Regions from separate parts of the Parageobacillus sp. KH3-4 genome, predicted to be linked through region 1. Evidence: a T-box and tRNA genes for the amino acid it is inferred to sense, from the RefSeq annotation. Region 1 holds a T-box; the other holds one or more tRNA genes.
The links. A T-box is a leader RNA that pairs with one kind of tRNA and senses whether it is charged. The one in region 1 lies ahead of MWM02_RS04505 (valine--tRNA ligase), so its partner is inferred to be a tRNA-Val.
Positions count from the first base shown of each region.

Region 1 (4,413 bases):
GACCCGGTCATTTCGGTTGATGAATATGAACAGTATGTTACGATTCGCGGAGCATTAGAATTGACCGGAGAGTACCGGATGGCGGAAGAAGAAAGCGGCGAGGCTCCTTTCGACTTTACGGGCCATCGCTTTGTTCAGCACGTTTCCACGCGCGAAGACGGCATTAGCGAATTATCGCATCGTTTTCCGATCGATATTACGATCCCGAAAAACCGCATTCCACATTTAGAAGATGTGTATGTGATGGTAGAATCATTCGATTATGACTTGGACGAAAATGGAAGGTTGTTGGTGACAGCAGATATTTCCATCAGCGGGATTAGCGAAGCGCCGCTTGATGAACCTTATGAACCTTCGCTAGTAGAGGAAGAAGAACCGTTGTTTGAACCGTTTGAAGTGGTTGCGCGCAAAGAAGTGTATGAAGAAGAACAAAGAAAACACCAATTGGAAGAAGAGGAATCTTTTGTTTCTGACCACGCACTGCAGGAACAAAATGAAGAACAAGCACAAGAAGCAGCGGTTTTCCATCGCGAAGAAACAAAGCAGGAAGAAGAAAAAGTCGTGCCGCTAAATAACGATGAACAGCCGGAAGAAACTGTCGAGCGGCTAGAAAAACAGAAACAAAAAGAAGAAACAGCCGCACAGCCGGAAAAACCGGAAGAAAAAACAGTCGCACAGCTCGAAGAAAATGTAAAAGAAAACGTAGAAGAGAATGTAGAAGAGAATGTAGAAGAAAATGAAGCGTTAGGAGTAGAAGAAGAAAACGTTGTCCCGCAACAAGATGCAAAGGTATCGATTGGGTCCATGAAAGAAAACGATGATGATGAAATGGAAGAAGAAATAGATGAAAACGAAAAACCAAAAGTAAAGAGTGAAAATACATTGTACTTAACGAAACTATTTGCGAAGAATCAAGAAGAGGAATTTACAAAAGTAAAAATTTGTATCGTTCAGCAAGGAGATTCGTTGGACAAGATCGCCGAACGGTACGATGTCACCGTCCAACAGCTATTGCGCGTCAACCAATTGGAAAACGTGGAAGAAATCCATGAAGGGCAATTGTTATATATACCGGCACTGGCGGGAAGCCGCTCTTCGTAGTGAGGGAAAGCATGATTCCTCACTTCTTTTTATGAAGGGGGGGGAGTTTTGTTGAATAGAGAACGCATGGAGATGTACGTGCCCGTTTTGCGGCAATACGGGCTTAAACCGTTCCGCGTGGATCACTATGGAAAAGTAAAAAAAGTATATACCAATGTTGGCACATTTGCTTTAAAAGAAATAACGAACGCCCAAGAAATAGCGGCCATTCAGCAATCGTATATTTTTTGCGGGCAACAATCGGTTCCGCTTTATTTGACAAGACAAGGTCTTCCATTTGCGACGCATGGACGGTATTATTATTTAATGCCGTGGGTTTCGTCCGCCGAGAAACAAGAAGCACGCAAACATGTCCGTTCTTTTTTTCGCGATCTCGCACATTTGCATCAAAAGTCGTTAAAACAATTGGACGTTAATGAGGAAGAGATCAAAAATTACTATGAGAATAAAAAAAGAGAGTGGGGAAGGCAGCGTTCCTTTTTGCAATCATATGTGGAAAAGTGTGAAAATGCGTGGTATATGTCCCCGTTTCAACTGCAATGCTGCACATATTTTCATGAAACAATGCAAGCGTACTCATTCGCGGAAACGGAAATGGAGAAATGGTATGAAACAATCAAAGAGACAAAAAAATGGAGAATCGCTTGGATTCACGGGAAAGCGCGGCTTTCGCATTATATAGTGCTGGAAAACGGACACCGTTATTTTTTTAGTTGGGAACGCGCCGGTTGGAACTTTCCGCTTTTCGATGTCATCGTGGCGCTTCGCCATCATATGCGCACATTTCCGCCGATCGGTGATGAATGGGTGGAAGGAGTTGAAGAATACGAAAAAGCATTATCTTTGTCGGAAGAAGAACGGTCCTTTTTTTTCAGCCATCTCGCGCAACCACATTTTTTGTACCACTGCGTTTATGAATACGCGACAAAACGGCAACATGAAAAAAGCGAACGGGAATATGTTTCCGAATTGCAGCGTCGTTACTTTACCATGAAAAACATTGAACATGCTATCATGCACCTTATACAGCGAAAAGTGGAAGAAGAAGCTAAAGCCACTCCAGATGAAACGCCACCGCGATAAGGATGAGAATCGCTAACAAAATAACGTCAAATGTCGTCGGAAAAAAAATCGTGCGGACCGCTTGAAAAATCGTAATCGGAATGATCACTTGCGCGCAAATGGCGCGAATTTGCCGAAGCCATGGCGGCCATGAATAATAGTTAAATCGTTTCATGGAGCAATTTCCCCTTTTTTGGATGTTACTATAAAATATGATGGGATATCATTTTTGTCACCAAAAATAAAGGAATGGAATAAAGAAATAAAAACTTGGCAAAGATGATTGACGATGAAATGAGTTTTTCGGTAGTATAATAAACAGAAAAAATAGTAAAAAAGCGAAGACAGGGAAGAGTACAACGAATAACGCCTTCAGAGAGGGAAATCATTAGCTGCGAGATTTCCTAGGACGGTTATCGTTGGAAGGTCGCCCTCGAGCTGCTTCTTTGAACGGCGTGTGCCTAGTAGAGGAAGCCGGCGATATGCCGTTATCGCAATGAAGCGCTTAAGCAAGCTTGCTTTGCTTAAGAAAAAAGGTGGTACCGCGAAAGAGTCTCCTTTCGTCCTTTTTCGGATGAAGGGAGTTTTTTATTTAGCAAGAAGGAGGGAAAACAAATGGAGCAAAACGAGATTACGATGTCAACGAAGTACGACCATAAAGCGGTAGAAGCGAATCGCTATCAATGGTGGCTTGACGGAAAATTTTTTGAGGCGACGGGCGCTCCCGATAAAAAGCCATTTACAATCGTCATCCCGCCGCCAAATGTAACAGGGAAGCTGCATTTAGGGCATGCGTGGGATACGACGCTGCAAGATATTATTACGCGCATGAAACGGATGCAAGGCTATGACGTGCTGTGGCTTCCGGGAATGGACCACGCCGGCATCGCCACACAGGCAAAAGTAGAAGAAAAGCTGCGCAAGCAAGGACTTTCTCGCTATGATTTAGGCCGGGAAAAGTTCCTCGAAGAAACGTGGAAATGGAAGGAAGAATATGCGAGCCACATCCGTCAGCAATGGGCGAAATTAGGGCTTGGCCTTGATTATACGCGCGAGCGCTTTACGTTAGACGAAGGGTTATCGAAAGCGGTGCGCGAAGTATTCGTATCGCTTTACCGAAAAGGGCTTATTTATCGCGGTGAATACATTATTAACTGGGATCCGGTCACCAAAACGGCGCTATCCGATATTGAAGTAGTTTATAAAGAAGTGAAAGGCGCGCTTTATCATATGCGCTATCCGCTTGCCGACGGCTCGGGCTACATCGAAGTGGCGACGACCCGCCCGGAAACGATGCTAGGCGATACGGCGGTAGCCGTTCACCCAGATGATGAGCGATATAAACATCTTATCGGCAAAACGGTGATTTTGCCGATTGTCGGCCGCGAAATTCCGATTATCGCCGATGAATATGTCGATATGGAATTCGGTTCAGGCGCGGTGAAAATTACGCCGGCACATGACCCGAACGATTTTGAAATCGGCAACCGCCACAACTTGCCGCGCATCCTCGTCATGAACGAAGACGGCACGATGAATGAAAACGCGATGCAATATCAAGGATTGGACCGTTTCGAATGCCGCAAGCAGATCGTGAAAGATTTGCAAGAACAAGGCGTGCTCTTTAAAATCGAAGAACATGTGCATTCTGTCGGCCATAGCGAACGGAGCGGCGCAGTGGTGGAACCGTATTTGTCGACGCAATGGTTTGTAAAAATGAAGCCGCTTGCCGAAGCAGCGATGGAGCTGCAAAAAACGGAAGGAAAAGTGCATTTTGTTCCGGAACGCTTCGAAAAAACATATTTGCATTGGCTCGAAAATATTCGCGACTGGTGCATTTCTCGCCAATTATGGTGGGGGCATCGCATCCCGGCTTGGTATCATAAAGAAACAGGTGAAATTTATGTCGATCATGAACCGCCGGCCGATATCGAAAACTGGGAGCAAGACCCAGATGTATTAGACACATGGTTTAGCTCGGCGTTATGGCCGTTTTCGACGATGGGCTGGCCGGATACAGAGGCGCCGGATTATAAACGCTATTATCCAACTGATGTGCTTGTCACTGGATATGACATCATTTTCTTCTGGGTATCGCGCATGATTTTCCAAGGTCTTGAATTTACTGGGAAAAGACCGTTTAAAGATGTATTAATCCACGGTCTTGTCCGCGACGCGCAAGGAAGAAAAATGAGCAAATCGCTCGGCAACGGCGTGGACCCGATGGATGTCATCGACCAGTACGGCGCT
Region 1 is NZ_AP025627.1:885,133-889,545, forward strand. It holds gene spoVID (stage VI sporulation protein D) at 1-1,101, shown strand, start outside; gene ysxE (spore coat protein YsxE) at 1,174-2,184, shown strand; gene MWM02_RS04500 (hypothetical protein) at 2,150-2,338, opposite strand; T-box leader at 2,496-2,734, shown strand; gene MWM02_RS04505 (valine--tRNA ligase) at 2,779-4,413, shown strand, end outside.

Region 2 (4,413 bases), 800 kb from region 1:
TCTCCAGGGTTGTCAGGGGATGTCAAGACCTGGTAAGGTTCTTCGCGTTGCTTCGAATTAAACCACATGCTCCACCGCTTGTGCGGGCCCCCGTCAATTCCTTTGAGTTTCAGCCTTGCGGCCGTACTCCCCAGGCGGAGTGCTTAACGCGTTAGCTACAGCACTAAAGGGGTAACCCCTCTAACACTTAGCACTCATCGTTTACGGCGTGGACTACCAGGGTATCTAATCCTGTTTGCTCCCCACGCTTTCGCGCCTCAGCGTCAGTTACAGACCAGAGAGCCGCCTTCGCCACTGGTGTTCCTCCACATCTCTACGCATTTCACCGCTACACGTGGAATTCCGCTCTCCTCTTCTGCACTCAAGTCCCCCAGTTTCCAATGACCCTCCACGGTTAAGCCGTGGGCTTTCACATCAGACTTAAGGGACCGCCTGCGCGCGCTTTACGCCCAATAATTCCGGACAACGCTCGCCCCCTACGTATTACCGCGGCTGCTGGCACGTAGTTAGCCGGGGCTTTCTCGTTAGGTACCGTCACCGTGCCGCCCTGTTCGAACGGCACTTCTTCTTCCCTAACAACAGAGCTTTACGATCCGAAGACCTTCTTCGCTCACGCGGCGTCGCTCCGTCAGACTTTCGTCCATTGCGGAAGATTCCCTACTGCTGCCTCCCGTAGGAGTCTGGGCCGTGTCTCAGTCCCAGTGTGGCCGGTCACCCTCTCAGGCCGGCTACGCATCGTCGCCTTGGTGAGCCGTTACCTCACCAACTAGCTAATGCGCCGCGGGCCCATCCGCAAGTGGCAGCCGAAGCCGCCTTTCAACCAAAGACCATGCGGTCTTCGGTGTTATCCGGTATTAGCTCCGGTTTCCCGGAGTTATCCCGGTCTTACGGGCAGGTTACCCACGTGTTACTCACCCGTCCGCCGCTAACCAAGCGGAAGCAAGCTTCCGCCCGGTCCGCTCGACTTGCATGTATTAGGCACGCCGCCAGCGTTCGTCCTGAGCCAGGATCAAACTCTCCATAGAAAGTGGATTGGCTTATCTTCAGCTTCGGCTCCTAGCCCCTCGGGACGCTTCGGTCTCGCTGTGGCGGCAACCGCCTCCTCGCGAGTCCTCCAGCGCCTGTCGGGGCTATTCAGTCGCCTTCACTTTTCTATGTGGACGCTTCGTTTTGTTCAGTTTTCAAAGAACATTAAATTTTTAAATAAATAAGTGGAGCCTATCGGGATCGAACCGATGACCTCCTGCGTGCAAAGCAGGCGCTCTCCCAGCTGAGCTAAGGCCCCCTCTTTTCTCTAAATCGGGAAGACAGGATTCGAACCTGCGACCCCATGGTCCCAAACCATGTGCTCTACCAAGCTGAGCTACTTCCCGTAATGACGCGCTCGAGAGGATTCGAACCCCTAACCTTCTGATCCGTAGTCAGATGCTCTATCCAATTGAGCTACGAGCGCATATGCCGAGGGCCGGACTCGAACCGGCACGGTAGTTACCTACCCCAGAATTTTAAGTCCTGTGCGTCTGCCAATTCCGCCACCCCGGCGGTTACTGGAGCGGAAGACGGGACTCGAACCCGCGACCCCCACCTTGGCAAGGTGGTGTTCTACCACTGAACTACTTCCGCAGCTTCAATATGAAGTGCGGGTGGAGGGACTTGAACCCCCACGCCATAAGGCGCCAGATCCTGATTCTGGTGCGTCTGCCAATTCCGCCACACCCGCAGCTAAAAAGTGAGCCATGGAGGATTCGAACCTCCGACCCTCTGATTAAAAGTCAGATGCTCTACCTACTGAGCTAATGGCTCATAATAAACAAAACTATTCTGTTATGTTATACTCTTTGTTGTCCATTCCTCTGCTAGCTTACTCATAAGAAGTAAATGCTTCAGGACAACTGCAATTAATTCACAGATGTGTTGCGCTATTCTACTGAGCGAATAGCCTGTCATAAAAAACAATGATTTTGCTTTGACAAGTAATGGTGGAGGATGACGGGATCGAACCGCCGACCCCTTGCTTGTAAGGCAAGTGCTCTCCCAGCTGAGCTAATCCTCCATTATAAACTGCCTAGCGACGACCTACTCTCGCAGGGGCGCTGGCCCCAACTACCATCGGCGCTGGAGAGCTTAACTTCCGTGTTCGGAATGGGAACGGGTGTTTCCTCTCCGCTATTGTCACTAGGCAAATAACGAACTAGTTCTATTATAGTTCAATCGATGACATTGTCAAGGGGAATTTCATTCCCTCAAAACTAGATAACCGTCCGTTTGGAAGAAGCCGTTTCGCTGGGCGGCTTCCTTCGCTTTTCCGTTCCGCTTGGTTAAGTCCTCGATCGATTAGTATCCGTCAGCTCCACGTGTCGCCACGCTTCCACCTCGGACCTATCGACCTCGTCATCTTCGAGGGATCTTACTCGCTTTTCGCGATGGGAAATCTCATCTTGAGGGGGGCTTCACGCTTAGATGCTTTCAGCGCTTATCCCTTCCGCACATAGCTACCCAGCGGTGCCCCTGGCGGGACAACTGGTACACCAGCGGTGCGTCCATCCCGGTCCTCTCGTACTAAGGACAGCTCCTCTCAAATTTCCTGCGCCCGCGACGGATAGGGACCGAACTGTCTCACGACGTTCTGAACCCAGCTCGCGTACCGCTTTAATGGGCGAACAGCCCAACCCTTGGGACCGACTACAGCCCCAGGATGCGATGAGCCGACATCGAGGTGCCAAACCTCCCCGTCGATGTGGACTCTTGGGGGAGATCAGCCTGTTATCCCCGGGGTAGCTTTTATCCGTTGAGCGATGGCCCTTCCATACGGAACCACCGGATCACTAAGCCCGACTTTCGTCCCTGCTCGACCTGTCCGTCTCGCAGTCAAGCTCCCTTCTGCCTTTGCACTCTCCGAATGATTTCCAACCATTCTGAGGGAACCTTTGGGCGCCTCCGTTACCTTTTGGGAGGCGACCGCCCCAGTCAAACTGCCCACCTGACACTGTCTCCCACCCCGATAAGGGGTGCGGGTTAGAATTTCAATACCGCCAGGGTGGTATCCCACCGCCGCCTCCACCGAAGCTGGCGCTCCGGCTTCCCAGGCTCCCACCTATCCTGTACAAGCGATACCAAAATTCCATATCAGGCTGCAGTAAAGCTCCACGGGGTCTTTCCGTCCTGTCGCGGGTAACCTGCATCTTCACAGGTAGTATGATTTCACCGGGTCTCTCGTTGAGACAGTGCCCAAGTCGTTACACCTTTCGTGCGGGTCGGAACTTACCCGACAAGGAATTTCGCTACCTTAGGACCGTTATAGTTACGGCCGCCGTTTACTGGGGCTTCGGTTCGCACCTTCAGCCTTGCGGCTTAAGCGCTCCCCTTAACCTTCCAGCACCGGGCAGGTGTCAGCCCCTATACTTCGCCTTTCGGCTTCGCAGAGACCTGTGTTTTTGATAAACAGTCGCTTGGGCCTTTTCACTGCGGCTCCCTCGGGCTTGAGACCCAAGAGAGCACCCCTTCTCCCGAAGTTACGGGGTCATTTTGCCGAGTTCCTTAACGAGAGTTCTCCCGCGCACCTTAGGATTCTCTCCTCGCCTACCTGTGTCGGTTTGCGGTACGGGCACCTCCCACCTCGCTAGAGGCTTTTCTTGGCAGTGTAGGATCGGGGACTTCGGGACCAAAGGTCCCTTCGCCATCACGGCTCCGCCTTGTTGCCAGACGGATTTGCCTATCTGGCGGCCTAACCGCTTGGACAGGCTATTCCAGCAGCCTGCTCGCCCTACCTTCCTGCGTCCCCCCATCGCTCAAACGGTGAGGAGGTGGTACAGGAATCTCGACCTGTTGCCCATCACCTACGCCTTTCGGCCTCGGCTTAGGTCCCGACTAACCCTGAGCGGACGAACCTTCCTCAGGAACCCTTAGGCTTTCGGTGCAGAGGATTCTCACCTCTGTTTTCGCTACTCACACCGGCATTCTCACTTCTAAGCGCTCCACGAGTCCTTCCGGTCTCGCTTCGGCGCACTTAGAACGCTCCCCTACCGATGACCATCGGTCATCCCACAGCTTCGGTGGTACGTTTAGCCCCGGTACATTTTCGGCGCAGAGTCACTCGACCAGTGAGCTATTACGCACTCTTTAAATGATGGCTGCTTCTAAGCCAACATCCTGGTTGTCTGGGCAACTCCACATCCTTTTCCACTTAACGTACACTTAGGGACCTTAGCTGGTGGTCTGGGCTGTTTCCCTCTCGACTACGGATCTTATCACTCGTAGTCTGACTCCCAAGGATAAGTCGTTGGCATTTGGAGTTTGACTGAGTTCGGTAACCCGATGAGGGCCCCTAGCTCAATCAGTGCTCTACCTCCAAGACTCTTCCCTTGAGGCTAGCCCTAAAGCTATTTCGGGGAGAACCAGCTATCTCCAGGTTCG
Region 2 is NZ_AP025627.1:89,973-94,385, reverse strand. It holds rRNA gene MWM02_RS00505 (16S ribosomal RNA) at 1-1,025, opposite strand, end outside; tRNA gene MWM02_RS00500 (tRNA-Ala) at 1,213-1,285, opposite strand; tRNA gene MWM02_RS00495 (tRNA-Pro) at 1,300-1,373, opposite strand; tRNA gene MWM02_RS00490 (tRNA-Arg) at 1,380-1,453, opposite strand; tRNA gene MWM02_RS00485 (tRNA-Leu) at 1,457-1,542, opposite strand; tRNA gene MWM02_RS00480 (tRNA-Gly) at 1,549-1,623, opposite strand; tRNA gene MWM02_RS00475 (tRNA-Leu) at 1,639-1,720, opposite strand; tRNA gene MWM02_RS00470 (tRNA-Lys) at 1,731-1,803, opposite strand; tRNA gene MWM02_RS00465 (tRNA-Val) at 1,978-2,053, opposite strand; rRNA gene rrf (5S ribosomal RNA) at 2,064-2,180, opposite strand; rRNA gene MWM02_RS00455 (23S ribosomal RNA) at 2,315-4,413, opposite strand, start outside.
Region 2: it encodes a tRNA-Val, which carries the amino acid that the T-box ahead of MWM02_RS04505 (valine--tRNA ligase) is inferred to sense. The anticodon was not compared.